DNA from 2 places in the Paenibacillus sp. MMO-58 genome. Region 2 is predicted to be linked to the other one. Evidence: riboswitches for the same ligand, from Rfam matches in the RefSeq annotation. Region 2 holds a riboswitch; the other holds the start of a gene.

Region 1 (9,894 bases), on a different contig from region 2:
GTAGCATAATTCGGCTCATATGAACATTTTTTTAAGCGGATCGTCCATCCGCTTGTTTGCTGTGCGTTTTTTCTCAGCTTGCATCAAAAAAACAACGGCACAGGATTCTTTCCCCATGCCGTTTCGGATTCCAATTTTATTTCTGGTCTTTCTTTGAGCTTAACTTAATGACATTGCCCAATTGGGGGGCGACTTTTTATTTTACCTTCAAGTGTTTAATTATGCGTCCTACTGGATAAGTTATTCAAAGATCGTTCACTTGAAATATTCTATACGGGGTATATTATTGTTGAATCAACAAAAATATAAGGAGTGAAGACGATTTGAAAAAGAGTTTTATTGTAATAGGAATCGCGGCTGTAATTGCATTAAGTGGATGTAATGGAAATACCAATAATCAAGGAAAAGCCAATAACAACAATAATCAACAAGAAACAAATACGGGCATGGATGGCATGAACCATTCCGGTTCAAGTGAAGCACCAAAAGGATTAACGGAAGCTAAGAACCCGAAATTCGAAGTAGGAAGTCAAGCGATTATTGAAGCCGAGCATATGCCGGGGATGAATAAGGCAACCGCGACGATTGTTGGCGCTTATGATACAACTGTATACGCTGTATCTTATACACCAACAACAGGCGGTGAAAGAGTCACAAACCACAAATGGGTGATTCAAGAAGATATTAAAGATAGCGACGACCAACCGTACAAACCGGGGGATGAAGTTGTGTTGAACGTTGAACACATGCCAGGGATGAAAGGCGCAACGGCCACTATTGATTCAGCAGAGCAAACAACAATCTATATGGTTGATTACACTCCGACAACGGGAGGAAAACCAGTTAAGAACCATCAATGGTTAACAGAAAGCGAACTATCCGCCAAATAATAAAATCACCCCCGCCGTTGACCGATATCATCAAGGCCAACAACGGGGGTGTGTCATTTTTTTGCTTGAAATGGTTTTACGATAAAGTCTTTTGCATCCGAAGTAATCGTGTCAATTTGTCCGTTCTTCCTCGAACGACTAATTAACAGATATATCTGTTGCAGTCCGGCTTATATCGACCTCCGTCAATAGAAGTTAATTCATCACATGGGCGGAGTGGTTGTCGCCGTGACTTTCAGCGGTATTTGAAGCTTGTTTTAAGTTTTCGATTTCCTTCGTCAATTTATGGTTTTGTTCCATCAATTCAGCCATTTTTAATTGAAGCGACTGCACGTCCTGATCTGAAGAATTATGGCAATCCTTTTTCGCACTGCTGTGTTTATGACCGGAGAACATACCTTTCATGCAAAACAGCATCATCAAAGGACAGGCAAAAACTGCAAGAATACTTAACCATTGCATCTTATTTCCCTCCATTCATTTTGATAAACTGATTATATCGAAAAATTGTGATGAAACGATGAAGATTAAACTGTGCGCCACAAATTAAATTACTAGGATGAACGGTAGTTTTAATTCCTCTTCGCTCAGTTCGCCGTTGGCGTAACGACATAAACCTTGATTAATGTAAAAAAGCAAGCAGCTCATGAACAGCTGCTTGCTACTACTCCGCTTAATATTATAATAAAAATACTTGAAACAACTAAAGGCTTCACATCAAACAATGGGACTTGCACTTTATTTGGTAAAAGGAGTTGTTTGATGCGGTAATTAATTTCAACATCAGCTAAACTAACGTGAGTAACCATCATATTATTATCTTTACGCTCTGAACATTTCATTAGCACACATGCAAGTTCGTAAGGACCTTTCATTTTGCGAATCGCATATTGGTCGGCAAGTAGCTCCATCCAAACTTGAATGTGATGATAACCTTTCTTGAACATCGGAATAAAGGGTAAGCTATCCTTTATTAAGCGTACTAAAAATAATCGCAGTGGGTCATAATGCCGACAATGTGCATATTCATGCCAAATTACGGCTTGTAATTCACCTTCGGATAACCGGCTGATCAGGTTCGTTGAAATATAAATTTTCGAAAAAAAGATTCCTGCAGTCATGGCAATATCTCCATCGTGCTTCAACACAATGATCGGATATCGACCGGTCGTATAGTTCTTCTGGAGTTGAATGGTTGATTGATCGTCTTTCCAATCTAAAACCTTTTTTCTCCAGCGCGATTGGGATAGGATTTGTTGAAACAGACGGATGATAACCATGCCAAAGCTATAGGCAATCAATCCATAAAGACTTACAAATATAAGATCATGGAGATAAGATTCTTCTTGAATTGCCGAGATACAGTATTGCAGAAATCCCAAGACCGAGAAACCTCTAAACTCATGTATGAGGTAAGAGAGCATTTGAAACCAAATAAAGAAACTGCAGAGTATCATCAAGGAATAAATAATATGATGCTTATACCTATTCATTGGATTTATCACGTTTCCATTCCGAAACTCTCTCTTCAAGCAATTTCATTAACTTTGGATCTGCTTCCTGCAAGGCATTTACCATATGATTTACAACTAAATCGCCGAATTCATGGATAAGCCCTTCCGTAACGATGCGTGTTTGTTCTTGCAAGAATTCTTCCTTGCTTTGCAGGGCATAATAGCATGTCACTTTTCCACGGCCTCTTCCAGAGGTCGTTTTGCCTATATTTCCTTTTTCATGCAGGCGATTTAATACAGTCATTACTGCGGTATACGATAAGTCTGTTTCTAACAACTCCTGGACTCTTCTTGCAGTTACTTCTTGATACTCCCATACTATATCCATGATTAACGACTCAAGAGGGCCGAAAAATCGGTTCAGTCCATCCTCGTGCATTTTCATACGTTTTATATCCAGAACTAAAACCTCGCCTTCAAGCGGATTAATACTACATATTGTAGTCCTAATCCTTAGGCTCGTCAACTTCATTAGTCGGTATCGGTATATTATCCGAATTAATTAATTACTCGTCTTGCTACGATAAATCTCTTTTTGTACCAGCTGTTATTATAAATGTTTGTAATGATAACATCTCTCTCGGCGGTAATGTTATGAATCATTTTTCCATCGCCAATATAGATTCCGACATGACCGACATCCTTCTTATCGTTGCTGTCGAGCCAAAAGAAGATCAAGTCGCCTTTTTTAAAATCTCCCCATGCAACCTTCTGCCCTACTTTAGCTTGATCATCATCATCTTTATTAACAAGTTTTACACCTATATCTGCAAGTCTGTATGCAAGATACGTAAAGCCGGAACAGTCTGTTTTATAGGGTGCGCGGGTTTCTTGTCTTTGTCTCCAGTTCACATATTCGACCTTATTTTCCAGCGAGAGTGCGGTTTGGACAACCTTATTTCTTTTGGCTTCTACAGAAGATGAGGCTGCTTCAACTTGCTGAAGTAATGATGTTGCCGGCAAGCTCAAGGCCAGCATTAAGAGTGCGATCTTTGTCTTGATTCCGTTTTTCATGTTGTCTCTCCTCTTCGTTAGTTTCAAGGAAAGTATATTTTTATTAGTCAGAACAAGAAATAATCAAAAATTGGCATGTAAACGCCACCAATGAGTTGTTTGGTTGAAAAAAGCCTGATAAATTGCGGTTTTTTTTCTATTTTGGCAATACATCTTAGAAATATAAATATTTTTTCACTAGATGTATTTTGTACCTTGTGTTAAAATTATATATTTTTCTTCTTATATTTTTAAACGTTAGACTTTTGAAATAGTAAGCATATAAGCATCCCAAATTTCAAGTGAATTATTGTTTAAGAAACGCAGGACCTTATGGTATATTTTAAGAACAGAGAAGAATAATAATTAGCAGAAACGGAATGATTTCAGCGTGAAAAAGATATTATTATACTTCAATATTCTCATGATTATTCTCATCATCTTGGGTATTGTTCTAATCGTGGAACAAAATCAAAAGGAAAAAACAAGCACTTTGATGGCAACACCCACACCTGCTAGAGCAATTCCACCCAAAGAAACCGATCCAATTAATATGACTAAGGACTTGCCTCCCTCTCAGCGGAAGACATCCGTTCTATTGACCGCACCGTTAGTTAAACAATTACCCGAATTGTTAAACGGCTGTGAAATAACATCCTTAACAATGCTCTTGCAATATTACGGAATTAAGAAGGATAAAATGGATTTAGTCCCGGAGCTTATTCGGGATGATACACCGATTATTAAAAGTAAGAATGGTCAAATTTTAACCTGGGGAGATCCGAACATTGGATTTGTCGGCGATATTACCGGCAAGAAAATTGGTTACGGTATCTACCATGAACCATTATATCAACTGCTAAAAACTTACATCGATACAGCTGTCGATTTAAGCGGTACTTCCTTGAGTGAATTGGAACAGAAGCTTTCAGCCGGCTACCCGGTCGTAGTTTGGACCACAGTTAACTATAGTGCACCAGCGGAAAATGACTGGAAATCGTGGAGTTCTCCGACTGGAACGATTAAAGCTACTTTTAAAGAACATAGCGTTCTATTGGTTGGCTATGATAAAGATCACGTTTATCTAAACGACCCGCTTAGCGGCAAGAAACAAGTAAAAGTGAATAAACATATTTTTTTGTTAGGTTGGACAGCCATGGGCAAGCAGGCCATTTCTTATGGTAATTGAAAAGGGTTTGTTGGGCATAAGAGGATAATACTCACACGGCCTCTATTATCCTTTCCTTCGCCAATTAGTAAAAGAAACAAGCCCCGTAAACGGACTTGTTTCTTTCGGTTTTTTAATGGTTTTTCGTTGTCATTTCCCCATAAACTTCTTCTGTTACGACACGCCGAGCTGTCACATACCGTTTTTCATAATAGTCCTCGGAGAGGCTACTAACTCTTACCCCTTTGCTGCTGGATGAATGAGCGAATTGTTCATTACCGATATATATGCCGGCATGAGATATGCCCTTTCCATCTGTGTTAAAGAACACGAGATCGCCAGGTTTTAAATTCTCTTTTGCAACTTTTATTCCCTCTTGCGCCTGTGCCTTGGATGTCCGTGGAAGATCTACATCATATTTATTGAATATGTATAAGATGAATCCTGAACAGTCAAAGCCGTTTGTTGTTGTCCCCCCCCATTTATAAGGAGTTCCAACGACCTGATCAACGGCATGTTTGATATCCATTCCGTTTGCAAACGCACTTCCAGCAAAAGCAAAACACATAGTACCCAATACAAGTGAAGCAATAACTTTCTTCAAAACAGTTTCTCCCTTCGATGCCTACGAGGTTAGCTAAGGGTTCGGAAGAAGGTTTCCCTATAATCCTTAAGTGCAGATTAATTCACCCGAGAGTGGATCCCCCGTTTCCATTTTTTAAGAGGAATTCGGCAAATTTCGTTTTGTTTTTTATTTCGGTTTATTCATTTCTCTTTTTTCTATCCAATTCCTTCTTATTTTCTATTAGAATAATCTCATATTCGACAAAGAATGAATGAATATAATATATTTACTTGTTTTATATACCGATTCCTTTAACCGCTATTTTGATCCAGCTTATTCCTTTATCCCGACTTAAGAAAACGTTTCGTTCAGATGTGGAAAATGCTATTTCGTTTTCAATTTGCGGGTTTTGGGCGATGTAAGTAATGAAATCATTCGGGTTAAGGGCAGGTGTAATAAGCGATCTTATTTCTTCGTTTATTTGCCACAATAATTTCTTTCCTCCGATAAATAAATCGCCGTTTTTTCCGAATGCTACGGCAGTCACTTCTTCCTCAAGAGCTAGCTTCTTAAATTGATCGCCATAATTGCTCGACAAGAAAACACCGTTGCTTGTTCCGATGGCAACCGTTTGAGGGTCTGAAGGATGAGCGGCTATTGCTGTCATTTGCCCGTCCAATCCATTTAACTCGCTCTTTTTCCACGTTTTCGCGTTATCTAATGTTACGTATACGCCCGATGTACTTAACCTTGTATTAGCTTCCGGATTATAGACATAAATGGCGTGCGTTTTATACCCTGCTGCCATCCCATGAAAATCCATGACACCCTGTAAATCCAATGGGATAATCGTTTCTCCGTCATTAGTAACTTTAACAATTCCAAGAGGATTAACCAGATCTGACCCTAATGCAGGATGACCACTGCTATAGAATCCGTCGTCAACAAGATTAAATCCCATATAATCATGCTTGTCCCCTTCAAAGGGGTTCCAGCGATCATTTCTATAGGCCATAATTCCTTCATGTGCGGGAATTAATAGCTGTGTACCGTCGTTCGTGAAACCTAATCCATGAATATGAGTGATGTTTGCGTTTTCTTTTTTAGACGGCAGCACTACTAATTGGACAAATGCAGCACTCAAAATTCCTAAGAGTAGTCCTCCTGCCCACCAAGTTTTAGGCATGATAGCCGAACCTTTCTTTTTCATTAACTGTTCCTCTCTACCCGATTATTTGTCCAACCACTTCAATTTTTCAAAATATTCATCTTGATTGATTTCGCCATTAGCATAACGCTCGCCTAAGATCATCCGGGGATGGTCTTTTACTTTACCCATTTGCAATTTACGAATGATGAAATAAATAGTTAAGCCAAGTATTACAACAAGCACGATCCCTGCAATAGCCATCATGATACACATTTGCATCATAGAAGAGTTTCCTGTCATATAATCCATCATCATGACAAATCAGCTCCTCTCTTCGATATCATTGTCGATTTCTATTCCATGATACAATTCACATTTGATGATATTGTGTAGGAAATAAAATTCTTATGACAACGTATGCTTATAAATAATCCATTGGATTTTGAACTTCTTCATTGATTCTGACTTCAAAATGGAGATGATTGCCGGTTGAATTCCCTGTCGATCCTACTTCGGCAATTTTCTGTCCTCTGTTAACTTTTTCTTCTTCCTCCACTTTTATTCCGTTCATACGAATATGGGCATACAGCGTCCACATGCCGTTTCCATGATCAATGATAACCGTGTTTCCATATCCGCTTGTCCATCTTGCCAGCAAGACCGTACCTGATTGGGCAGCTAATATGTCCCTTCCTCCTGGCGCCCCAATATCAATCCCCTTATGAAAAGTGTCCTTCTCCCCCGTTATCGGATCTTCCCGGTCTCCAAACGGAGATGTAATGGGATAGGTTTTAGCGAATGGCCAACTAAGCTCAGTTTCCTTGGAAGGTGAACTATCGATGGTGGTTTGATGCTCCTCGTGCTCACTTTCTTTTAATGCTTGCTCTTCCAGCGTTTTTTTCTTCTCTTTGAGTGCAGCAGCTTCTCTGGCCATATCCAACAGTTTAATTTCTTGATCCTTTGATACCGTTAGCAGCGCCTTCTGTTCTTGCTCTAAAGAAGCAATTAATACTTGCTTTTCCTGCTCCTTAAGACGAAGCTCACTCATCATCTGATCCGTTTGTAAACGGAGCTCCTTGACCTCAAGCATTTGCTCCTCCATCTTTGTTTGCTTTAGGGAAATGTTTGTTGCATCTGCTTGGTTTTGTTCGATGATGGATTGGTCTTGGGCAATAATGATTTTCAGGCTCTCGATCCGGTCAATAAAATCCATAAAACTATTTGATTGCAATAGAACATTTATATAGGAGACCGCACCATTTTGATACATGAGCCGAACACGATTATCTTGGAGCTTTTTTCGCTCTGTTAGACGGTTCTTTATCTCTTTTAGCTGTACAGCGGTATTAATTATATTTTGCTGCAAAGAAACGATTTGTTTGTTATAACGCGTAAGCTGTTCACTTGTACGATCCAGATTTTTTAGAATCGTAGTGATTTCTTGCTCTGCTACAGTTTTATCATTAAGTACTTCTTCCCGGCTGTCTTGACTGTCTTGCGCTTTTTTCTCTGCATCCTTCATTTTCTCTTCAATATCTTGAATTTCCGTATCCAGCCCATCCACTTCGGCTATCGCCCGGCTTTGGCTTGGGTAGGCAAGCAAACCAGACATTAAGGAAAAGATCAGAAAAAATATTACTTGTTTCCTCAAGTAGAAACCTCCTGATCACTGCGCGGCATGTAAGTATTGACTCTTTGGAAGATCAATCACATACATTTTGTGCCAAAGCGCTAAATTGTAAAATAACCAAATAATCCGAGCGTAATCACCCTGACCATGTTTATGCTTCATAACGATTTCTTCAATGGTTCTCATGTTTACAATGTTATCGATTCCGCTTGCTTGAATTTGTTCCAGCATAACACGCGTCCGTTCCGTTTTAAGCCATTGTCGTAATGGTACGGGAAACCCAAGTTTGGGACGGTTAATAACTGAATCTGGAATGACGCCACTTAAAGCCCTTCTTAACACATGTTTGGTGGTGCCATTCGATATACGGTAAGCTGCCGGTATTTGACTGGCAATTTCGAATACTTCTTTATCTAGAAACGGTACTCTCAATTCCAGGGAATGAGCCATGGAGCATTTGTCGGCTTTTGCCAAAATATCACCAGGCAGCCATAGATTCATATCGATTAATTGCATTCGGGTCACATCATCTAAATGAGATGTTTGATTATATATTGGCTTCGTGATCGGATGCGTGGACAAGGAATAGTCTATATGTTCTGGAATTTTGTGCAGAAAGTATTCTTTCATGCTTTCGGTCAGTAAATTGGCATTACCAATAAATCGCTCTTCCAGTGATCGCGTTCCCCTTAACAAATAATTCTTTCCGTAGAAGTTAAAAGGTAAGGATCTTATTTGTTTATTCAAAGCTCTCTTTATTGAATCAGGCAGCCATGAAATATATCTTAGTGCAGCAGGCTCTTGATAAATCCGATAACCGCCAAACAATTCATCCGCTCCTTCACCGGAGAGGACCACCTTTACATGATCTTTGGCTAACTTTGCAACCTGATATAAGGCCACTGCGGAAGGATCCGCTACCGGTTCATCAAGATGCCAAATGACATTAGGAAGAGCATCGAAATATTTTTCTTCCGTAATGATATTATAAAAATGCTGTGTTCCAAGCTCTTGGGCTGTATTGGCAGCAATTAATGTCTCATTTTGCGGCCCGTCGAAGCCGACGGAGAAGGTCTTGGTTGGTTCAAGTTGACTCATATAAGTAGCAATTGCAGTGGAGTCGATTCCGCTGGATAAGAAGCAACCGAGAGGTACTTCACTGTGCATATGATATTTAATCGAGTCCAAAAGTTTATGACGAATTTCATTTTCGAAATACGTAATAGGCTTGTCCAAAGGATTGAACATCGGTTGCCAGTATCGTTTTATTTCAACCTTTCCATATTGTATGGTCAATTGATGAGCCGGAGGAAGCTTATGAATATGCTCGAACATCGTATCCGGCTGCGGCACGTACTGAAACGACAAGTAATCAAGAAAGCTTTGGTAATGGAGGCTGGCTTTTATGTCATCGGCGGCAAGTATGCTTTTAATTTCGGAGGCGAAGACAAACTTGTCCTTATCTTGATAATAATAAAATGGCTTAATACCAAAGTGGTCTCTTGCGGCAAATAATAACTGACGATTGCGGTCCCATAACGCGAAGCTAAACATCCCCCTCAGGTAGTTGAGGCACTTCTGTCCATATTCCTCATAAAGGTGAACAATGACTTCAGTGTCTGATTTCGTTTTAAAACGATGTCCCTTTGCTTCAAGAAGCCGACGAAGTTCGTTATAGTTATAAATCTCTCCATTAAAAATAATCCAAATCGATTCATTTTCATTGCTTAAAGGTTGGTTTCCTTCCTGAATATCTATGATTGATAATCTCCGAAAGCCCAATCCAATTTTGCCTTCTACCCAAAATCCGGATTGATTCGGTCCTCGGTGAATCATGACATCCGTCATTTCCTTCAATTGCTGTCTGTAAGGTGTTCTTTCGTCAAAGTACAATATACCGGCTATTCCGCACACTATTATCAACCTCATTTCTACATTTTCCCCATTTTAAAAAGGGATTTTATTTACTACGATACGTAGTTTA
Region 2 (9,894 bases):
TCTTACTCATGATAACCTCCTTAGATGCCCATACCAGTATACAAAAAGGACCCCACAGCCTAAACACTTTTTTTCAAGTGTTCAGTCTATGGGGTCCAGTTTAGGCGAGGATGCCTTCCTTTTTTATGAACAGTCCGATCAGGCCTGTATAAAGCGCCGTTTATGCCAGTACTTGATAACCCATGCAACGATAACAGGCAGAATCGCATAGATCAGCGCGGCGGTTATATTCACGCCTCCTCCAACGCTGACCAGCTCAAAGCTCATAATAAGGCTGTCCAGGATTGCGTGAGTGAACACGGCCGTAATAAAGCCATAGCGGAGGAAAATAAGACAAAATACCGTTCCCAGGATAACAAGCTCCACGATACGGGTATAGAACGGGAAGATCGGATAGCCGACATGTCCCAGCGCCCACATGATCGTCGGAATAAGCGTAGCGATAAACGTATTTTTGAACCACTTCTTGAATAGAGCAATGCCGAACAACCGGAATATCGCTTCTTCTGAAATGGCTGCGCACCAGGCCATCATCGGCATAAGCCACAGCATATCCGTATTGTAAGGCGACTGCGTAGCATCGCTGGTTGCCCAGGATCCTGCAAGGAACTTCATGGCGACCATAATGATCGCTTGCGCCCCAAGGATAATAGCTGCAAAGAGATAGGAAAGGCCAACGCTGCGCCAGACATGCTCGCCATAGCCTCGCTCGCGGAATCCCGGCCATAAGGGACGTTTTTGCGAGCGCCACATCCCGTCACCGGCGACTAAGGCGAAATAAACGGCAAGACCAACCGGAATCAGCAGCACGACGGTAATCATGACGGTAGCTTTCATCTCGGCATCCGACCGGCTCTGCTCGCCAAAGGTTGCCATGATACCGTCGAGAACATTGAGATTGTTATAAATGTAGAATACGATAAACACCAGGCTGATAAATATCCCGCGTTTAAAGGTCGTGTGCCCTCTGTACAAAATCGCGTAAATAAGCGATAAAACCAGGGAGATGAAGCACATGTACGCCAGGCTGACAACAGACAGCGCGCTGCCCGTCTTTTTCTGGCCTTCCACGTAAGAGACGTAATCGGCCGGTGCTTGGAAAGCTGGCTTGTATCTGGTGATCACTGCTTTATCATCAACAAGGCCTACTCCTATAATCAGCTCAAGAGAAGCGTCTCCAAGCGTATAACCGGTAGGATGCAGCACAGCGTCTCCTTGGTCATTGATGTATATGCTGTCCAATTCTTCCGACCGGAACCCTTTCGTTTCGGCAAAAGCCTTCGCTGACGTTTGAACCGATTGAGCATTGCCGGCAGATTGACCGCCAAGCCAATGCCAGCCTGTAATACTGCCGTTAGTCATATGTACGTAGACATAAGCTTTTGTCCCGTCCTCCAGATCCAGATTGACCTGGAACGTATCGGTCGGGAACTTGGCGTCATATTTATCTTCGAACTTTCCTAGCAGCTCTTCCTTGGAGAAATAACCGTTTGCCAGACTGTCGGTCTGATAAATCGTATGGGCGGCTACGGCTGTTTTGCCGAAATGTTCCTGAACGAACTTCTTAGCGGTTGACTCGGCTTCGCTTTTTGCAATAACTTCAGGTGTTGAGCTTGAGAACAGCTGGTCCCCGGCTGCAGGGCCGAACTGGGTAAAGATGAAAATAATTGCGCCTGCGACAGCAGCCCACAGGAATCTTTTCCAATCATGAGGAGCGATGGAAGGGATCATACAAAACCTCCATTTCGAATTCAGACGATGCTTCGCTACAGTAACAATACCACTATTAACCTGATTTATCCAATGCAGGCGAAAGTGGAGTATGGCAACGGAAAGCGATGAAATAAGGACTTGCAGCCAGTAAGTAACCCTTTGCTTTATAGCATTGCCCGTTTTTGAGCGAATTCCGCTTAATTATCGCTTAAGTTCATTTTGATCGTTTCCGTCGTTTAGGCGTATAATCGTAAACGTCATATTAATCGAATCGTATCAGCCGAGTTTCGTTTTTGAAAACGGGGGAACCAAACCGCTGTCCGGAGCAATCCGACAGCATGGGGTGAATTTCGAGCATTCCGCTTGAATAGGGCTGCCTTTCCAGGCCCGAATCCGTCAGCTAACCTCGTAGGCTGTGTGGAACAGGACTCATCTAGCATGGGAGTTCCCGTGCTTTTTTTTATGCCCAAATGTTGAAAGATCCATTAAAAGGAGACAAGAATGTCCAACTATCTCAATATTCTGAAATGGTCGCCGCCAAGGATTCTTGTCTTTGGTTTTGCCATGATTATCGTGATTGGAGCCGTGCTGCTGTCGATGCCCTTCGCCTCAAGCGATGGCTCGCGCCTGCCCTTTATCGATGCGTTGTTTACGGCAACCTCTGCGACCTGCGTGACCGGCCTTGTTGTTGTCGATACGGGTACATACTTCTCTACCTTTGGCAAAATTATCATCCTCTCGCTTATTCAAATTGGCGGATTAGGCTTTATGACAATGGCCACGCTGATTGCGTTGGTGCTGCGCAAGAGGATTTCGCTTAAGGAACGGCTCATTTTGCAGGAAGCCATGAATCAGACGAGTATGGAAGGGATCGTCCGGTTAATTCGAAGGGTTATTTTCTACTCTTTAACGATTGAGCTGGTTGGCGCTATTCTGTTCGCCGTTCGGTTTGCGTTTGATATGCCGTTGGGGCGAGCGGTTTGGTACGGTGTTTTCCATTCTATCTCCTTCTTTAACAACGCAGGCTTTGATATCTTCGGCCATTTCCGCAGCTTAACGATGTATGTAGGCGACCCGCTCGTTAATATCGTGTCGATGCTGCTCATTATTTTTGGCGGATTAGGCTTTATTGTAATGGCGGATTTGCTGGAGTACCGGAAAAACAAACGGCTCTCGCTGCACAGCAAGGTTGTCCTCTCGACAACCGGCATCCTGATTGCCGTTGGTGCCCTTGTTATCTTTATTTTCGAGTTTTCGAACAGCAATACGATGGGATCACTCAATTGGGGCGAAAAGATTCTGGCTTCCTTCTTCCAGTCCGTTACGCCAAGAACAGCAGGGGCCAATACGCTGGATTATACCCAGCTTCGGCAGGCTACCGTCTTTTTCACCGTTATTCTGATGTTTATAGGCGCTTCGCCGGGCTCTACAGGCGGAGGAATCAAGACAACAACCTTTACCACGATGGTCGGGGCGGTTATCGCGATGATCCGCGGGAGGGAAGATATCGTTCTTTTCCATTACAGGCTTGGAAAGGACCGGATCTTCAAGGCGCTAACGATTACGATGCTGTCGCTCACGCTGGTTATATTTGTAACGATGCTGCTGTCCACAACGGAAGACCAGCAGTTCCTGAAAATTTTATTCGAAACAACGTCGGCGTTTGGCACTGTTGGCCTTACGACGGGCATTACGCCCGAGCTGACGTTTTTCGGCAAAATAGTCATTGCGTTAACGATGTTCGCCGGCCGGCTTGGTCCTCTGACGCTTGCTTACGCGCTTGGACCAAAAACAGAGAAAGAGCTGTACCGGTACCCGGAAGGCAAAATTACGATTGGATAGGGGAATAGAGAGCAAGAATGAAGAACAATCAATTTGTGATCGTAGGCTTGGGGAGGTTCGGCTCCAGTCTTGGAAGAGAACTCATTAAGCTGGGCTACGAGGTGCTGGGAATCGACCGGGATGAGGAAGCCGTTCAGGAGATGAGCAATGTGCTGACCTATACGGTGTCGGCGGATTGCACGGACGAAGAGACGCTGCGATCACTTGGCGTTCGTAATTTTGACTGCGGAGTCGTGGCGATTGGCGATGACATTCAGGCCAGCATACTGACGACTATATTATTGAAGGATTTGGGCGTGAAGCGGGTTGTAGCCAAAGCAATGAGCGAGCTGCATGGACGCGTGCTGGAGAAAATTGGCGTCGACCGCGTTATTTATCCGGAACGGGATATGGGCATCCGGGTCGCCCATCAGCTTGTCTCCCCGAATCTGCTTGATTATATCGAGCTGTCGAAGGAGTATACCATTGCCGAGCTTTCGGTGCCGAAATGCCTGAACGGCAAGTCGCTTCAAGATATGAATTTGCGTGCCAGATTCGGATGCAGCATCGTAGCCATTAACAAGCCTTCCGGTATTATTATTGCTCCTACGGCGACGGATGTGGTGACGGAAAAGGACGTTATGGTCGTAATCGGAACAAACGACCAGATTGAACAGTTTGAAGAAACCATAATCAGGTGATGATAAGGACAGTGGGCGCCGTTAGCGTTCATTGTCCTTTTTGTTGGCTCGCTGGCTGAGGTGGGGAATGGATGGGGCGGGATGGCTCGGCGGGACGGGGTATCTCTTACGGCCGCTGTTGTCATTCCTTTGCACTGAATAGGGTTTACATAGGGGTAGCAAAGGAAGTGACAAAGGCGAACGCTGCGCTCCTCCAGAGATACCCCTTTCCCACCTCGCGCCGCACCCATCCATTCCCCCTGCGAGGGAATGAAAAAGGACAGTGAAGCGCTAAAAAGCGCCAACACTGTCCTCCCTTGCGGGAGCGAGAAGAGCGAAAAGAGTGAAAAGCACAAGAGAACAAGAGAACAAGAGCGAAAGACAAGAGCAACCTCTTTACTGACCCAACTCCGCAATCCACCGCCGAACCGCCGGATGTAAATCGGAAGGGTCATTGTGGATGAGACAAGTCGTTCGCTTGGTTTCTTCCAGCTCACGGATTGGGACAACGACAAGCTCGTTGTCGGCGAGCAACTGCTTGCGCATATAGGAATGCGGGAGCAGGGTTGCCGCGCGGCAGGTATGAAGAAGACGGACAATCGCCTCGAAGGAATCGATCTCCATCCGGACATCGGGCTGAAGATGGTATTTGGCGAATACTTCGTCGGTCAGCTTGCGGTACCATGTGCCTTTGGAGAACAAAATCATCGGCAGCCCGTTTAAATCTTCTATTGAAAGTGGCTCCTCATGCGTAACGGTTACGCTGGTCGGGATAACAAGCAGCAGATGATCGTCAAACAGCGGCACGCAGTGAAGCTGGGAATCTTCAATCATGGAAGCGACGATGGCGATATCCGCTTTATTGTCTCGTACAAGCGTGACAATCTCGTGGGTTTTGCCGGTTACGGCCTTGATATCGAATTCCGGATGACTGGCGTTTAGCGTTTTGATGAAATCGGGCAATGTGGTTTGAAGCGTCGTTAAGCTTGCCCCTATCGTAATGGAGGTTCGTCCCGCAGCGGTGTACTCTGCAACGGAATCCATGTAACGACGGTGCAGCTTGCGAAGGTTCACGGCATACTCGTAAGTCAATTGACCGACGCGGGTCAGCTCAAGTCGCTTGCCTACGCGTTCGAACAGCTTGGCGCCTATTTCTTCTTCAAGCTTTGCTATTTTGCGGGACAAGGCCGGCTGAGACAAATTAAGCAGGCTAGCTGCTTTATTCATGCTGGAATGTTCCACGATGGCAGCAAACATATGAAATTCTTCAATCATTTTGGTCTCCTCGATCGCTTATGTGAATTGGTTATAATAAATTATAATAAATATGCAATTCCATTATAAGCTCAAAAGGAGTAGGATTAAAAGGGTGGCATACACGGAACGTTCACAATTTTAATAACGCCCAAAAAGTGAAGCGCAAGCTTCAATGTTCAATCCTAGTACTTTGCGGGGACCCCATTGCAATAAAAGTCGGGAAATGAAACTTTCGCAAATGGTGTCGACTTTTGTTGACGGACTTAAAAGCCGGGGGTACAATGTAGAATGGTTTGTCAACAGTAAAAAATGTCATGGAGCGACCACAGTCTGGAAAGGAGAAGTATTAATGAAAGGAAATTCGTACTACTGGCGCAAGCTTCACTCTTTGCTTGGGGTGATTCCGCTGGGCATGTTTATCATCGTGCACGCCCTGGCCAATTTTCAGGCGTATGAGCGGGGGCCGGAAGGCTTCACCAGAGCGGTTAACTTTATTAACGGCCTGCCTGTCGTAACGCTGCTCGAGATCTTCGGCATCTATCTGCCGATTTTGTTCCACGGTGTTTACGGTTTGTATATGGCTTATCAGTCGAACCTCAACTCGGGACGTTTCAAATATGAGCGTAACTGGGCATTTACGTTGCAGCGTATTACAGGGGTAATCACGTTTATCTTTATTATCTGGCACGTATTCGAGACTCGCGTGCAGGTAGCGCTTGGCAATGTAACGCATGAAGAGCTTGGCTCGACCATGCATAATATTGCAACTAGCCCTGCTTTGTTCATTCTGTACCTCATCGGTATTCTGGCTGCCGTATTCCACTTCAGCAACGGCCTATGGGCGTTCCTGATCAGCTGGGGTATTACGGTATCTCCGAAAGCTCAACGGGTTTCGGCGAATATCTGCATGGTAATCTTTGTGCTTGTAGCTGCGCTGTTCATCCTGTCCCTCGTAGCGTTTATGGGCGACGAGTTCAAGGAAACGGCAAGTGCCGCATTGGCATTGACCAATATCGGTTAGTAGTATTTAGACAAGGAGCGAAACGTTATGGCTAAAAATAAAATTATCGTCGTTGGCGGCGGTCTTGCGGGCCTTATGGCAACCGTTAAAGCGGCGGAAGCGGGCGTGCATGTGGATCTGTTCTCCCTCGTGCCGGTGAAACGTTCCCATTCCGTTTGCGCGCAAGGCGGCATTAACGGCGCTGTTAATACAAAAGGTGAAGGCGACTCCCCTTGGGAGCATTTTGACGATACCGTATACGGCGGCGACTTCCTCGCGAATCAGCCTCCGGTAAAAGCAATGTGCGAAGCTGCGCCTGGCATTATCCACTTGATGGACCGCATGGGCGTTATGTTCTCACGTACGCCAGAAGGACTGCTTGACTTCCGTCGTTTCGGCGGCACGCAATATCACCGTACGGCATTCGCGGGCGCAACTACCGGCCAACAGCTGCTGTACGCACTGGACGAGCAAGTTCGCCGCTGGGAAGCAGCCGGTCTCGTAACGAAATACGAGCATTGGGAATTCCTTGGCGCCATACTGGATGACGAAGGCATCTGCCGCGGTGTTTCGGCACAAAGCCTGCGTACGATGGAAGTACATACTTTCGTCGGCGACGCCGTTATTCTCGCATCCGGCGGTCCTGGTATCATCTTCGGTAAAACAACGAACTCCGTTATCAATACGGGTACTGCGGCTTCTGCTGCATACCAGCAAGGCGTTCATTACGCAAACGGCGAATTTATTCAAATCCATCCGACAGCTATTCCAGGCGACGACAAGCTGCGCTTGATGTCCGAATCGGCTCGCGGAGAAGGCGGCCGGATCTGGACGTACAAAGACGGTAAGCCTTGGTACTTCCTTGAAGAGAAATACCCTGCGTACGGTAACCTTGTTCCGCGCGATATCGCTACTCGCGAAATCTTCAGCGTCTGCGTTGACGAGAAGCTTGGCATCAACGGAGAGAACATGGTTTACCTTGACCTGTCGCACAAAGATCCGAAGGAGCTTGACGTTAAGCTTGGCGGCATCATCGAGATTTACGAGAAGTTCATGGGCGACGATCCGCGTAAAATTCCAATGAAAATCTTCCCTGCGGTTCACTATTCGATGGGCGGCATGTGGGTTGACTATAACCAAATGACGAACATCCCTGGTCTGTTCGCTGCAGGCGAATGCGAATACCAATACCACGGCGCGAACCGTCTTGGCGCGAACTCGCTCCTGTCCGCTATCTTTGGCGGTATGGTTGCCGGTCCTAAAGCCGTTGAATACATTAAAGGCCTTAAGAAATCGTCTGAAGACATTTCCTCTTCGGTATTCGACCGCGAGAAGAAACGCCATGAAGACAAGTACAACAAGATCCTCGGCATGAACGGTACCGAGAATGCTTACGTAATCCACAAAGAGCTTGGCGAGTGGATGACAACCAATATGACGGTTGTACGCTTCAATGACAAGCTGCAGCAAACGATCGATAAGATCAAAGAGCTGAAGCAACGTTACCAAAACATCAATATCAACGACTCGCTCAAATGGAACAACTCCAGTGTAGCGTTCACGCGTCAGCTGTGGAACATGCTTGAGCTGTCCGAAGCGATGACTCTGGGTGCTTTGCTCCGTGACGAAAGCCGCGGCGCGCATTACAAGCCGGACTTCCCGGACCGTAATGACGAGGCCTTCCTCAAAACAACAAAAGCAACCTGGACGCCTGAAGGTCCGCAAATCTCGTATGAGGATGTTGATACTTCCCTCATCAAACCGCGTAAACGCGACTATACAGCCAACAAGAAGAAAGGAGAATAACAATGGCTCAAACGACAGCAACGAAAACCGTAAAATTCGTTATTACCCGTCAAGACGGTCCGGACTCCGCACCTTATACCGAAGAGTTTGAGATTCCTTACCGCGCCAACATGAACGTTATCAGCGGCTTGATGGAAATTCAGCGTAATCCGAAAAAATCGGATGGTGCAAACACGGCTCCGGTATGCTGGGAATCCAACTGCCTTGAGGAAGTGTGCGGTGCCTGCTCGATGGTCATCAACGGCAAGCCTCGTCAGGCCTGCAGCGCGCTGATCGATAAGCTGGAGCAGCCGATTCGCCTCGAGCCGATGCGCACATTCCCTGTCGTGCGTGACCTTGTTATTAACCGCGAGCGCATGTTCAACGCGCTGAAACGGGTTAAAGCATGGATTCCGATCGACGGCACGTATGATCTGGGCCCTGGCCCTCGTCTGGCTGAAGAGAAGCGCCAATGGGCATACGAGCTGTCCAAGTGCATGACTTGCGGCGTTTGTATGGAAGCTTGCCCGAACGTTAACGATCGCAACAGCTTTATCGGCCCGCAAGCGATCTCCCAGGTCCGCCTCTTCAACGTTCACCCTACGGGTGAAATGAACAAGGCTGAACGTCTGGAGACGCTGATGGAAGACGGCGGTATCGAAGGATGCGGCAACTCGCAAAACTGCGTGCGTTCTTGCCCGAAAGGCATTCCGCTTACGACTTCAATCGCTGCAATCAACCGTGATACGACCAAACAATTGTTCAAAAAATGGCTTGGTTAAGATGGACGCCCTCCGCACAGCGGGGGGCTTTTTCTTGCTCTTACTTGATAATGATAACTATTATCAATATAGTAATGGAGTTAGCGGTGAAAGTCAACTCACGCAAAAAAGCTGCGCGGGACAGGATAGAGACATCCTTAGTCCAGCACAGCTTTTTTTGTTGTACAGCTTTACATCCATTGCTCGCCCCAGCTTTGAATCGATTCGATTACGGGCTGGAGCTCGCGACCCTTCGGCGTTAACTCATATTCGATTCGAACAGGCATTTCAGGATAGACAGTTCGTTTCACGATGCTCTGACTCTCTAGTTCCTTCATCCGATCCGTTAACATTTTGTCGCTCATCTCGGGGATCTGCTCTTTAATTTCCTTGAACCGTTTCGGTCCGCCAAGCATAACCCGGATGATAAGCCCTGTCCATTTCTTACCTAGAATGTCGGCCGCAGCTTCATACTTTGGGCACATAGTTGAATAATCCAACGCGATCACCCCTTTTTCTACCTATATTGTAGCATATGTTCTAAGGAAAAGTAAGTTCGTTAGTATAGCCAAATTTGGGTATTTGCTATTTTTTATTTATTTACTTGACTAAAGTAAGTAACATACATTATGATAAGTGCATCAAAGAGAGCGGCCGCTCTACAAACGAGAAGAGATAAAGGGAGAGGTACTATTATGATAGATACAGGATTATTGATTATACGGGTTATCATTGGTTTATTAATGATTGGACACGGCGCGCAGAAGCTGTTTGGCTGGTTCGGCGGATACGGTCTGAAAGGCACTGGCGGATGGCTGGAATCGATCGGAATGAAGCCTGGCGTATTGATGGCAGCCGGTGCGGGTTTGTTCGAGGT

Evidence for each region. Region 2 has a riboswitch for cyclic di-AMP ahead of WFJ73_RS16015 (TrkH family potassium uptake protein). Riboswitches for the same ligand answer to the same signal wherever they lie in the genome.
Region 1: linked by a shared signal. The riboswitch ahead of WFJ73_RS22740 (C40 family peptidase) and the one ahead of WFJ73_RS16015 (TrkH family potassium uptake protein) in region 2 are both predicted to bind cyclic di-AMP.

Annotation. Positions count from the first base shown of each region.
Region 1 is NZ_JBBCVY010000008.1:156,866-166,759, reverse strand. It holds gene WFJ73_RS22775 (IS4 family transposase) at 1-9, shown strand, start outside; gene WFJ73_RS22770 (YdhK family protein) at 324-890, shown strand; gene WFJ73_RS22765 (DUF2933 domain-containing protein) at 1,086-1,352, opposite strand; gene WFJ73_RS22760 (M56 family metallopeptidase) at 1,535-2,272, opposite strand; gene WFJ73_RS22755 (BlaI/MecI/CopY family transcriptional regulator) at 2,376-2,789, opposite strand; gene WFJ73_RS22750 (C40 family peptidase) at 2,903-3,418, opposite strand; gene WFJ73_RS22745 (C39 family peptidase) at 3,789-4,586, shown strand; gene WFJ73_RS22740 (C40 family peptidase) at 4,699-5,169, opposite strand; cyclic di-AMP (ydaO/yuaA leader) riboswitch at 5,173-5,310, opposite strand; gene WFJ73_RS22735 (F510_1955 family glycosylhydrolase) at 5,426-6,340, opposite strand; gene WFJ73_RS22730 (SHOCT domain-containing protein) at 6,362-6,595, opposite strand; gene WFJ73_RS22725 (murein hydrolase activator EnvC family protein) at 6,702-7,931, opposite strand; gene asnB (asparagine synthase (glutamine-hydrolyzing)) at 7,947-9,824, opposite strand.
Region 2 is NZ_JBBCVY010000005.1:9-9,902, forward strand. It holds gene WFJ73_RS16010 (CPBP family intramembrane glutamic endopeptidase) at 139-1,731, opposite strand; cyclic di-AMP (ydaO/yuaA leader) riboswitch at 1,982-2,143, shown strand; gene WFJ73_RS16015 (TrkH family potassium uptake protein) at 2,215-3,555, shown strand; gene WFJ73_RS16020 (potassium channel family protein) at 3,573-4,235, shown strand; gene WFJ73_RS16025 (LysR family transcriptional regulator) at 4,611-5,489, opposite strand; gene WFJ73_RS16030 (succinate dehydrogenase cytochrome b558 subunit) at 5,821-6,492, shown strand; gene sdhA (succinate dehydrogenase flavoprotein subunit) at 6,520-8,277, shown strand; gene sdhB (succinate dehydrogenase iron-sulfur subunit) at 8,280-9,038, shown strand; gene WFJ73_RS16045 (winged helix-turn-helix transcriptional regulator) at 9,209-9,517, opposite strand; gene WFJ73_RS16050 (DoxX family protein) at 9,713-9,894, shown strand, end outside.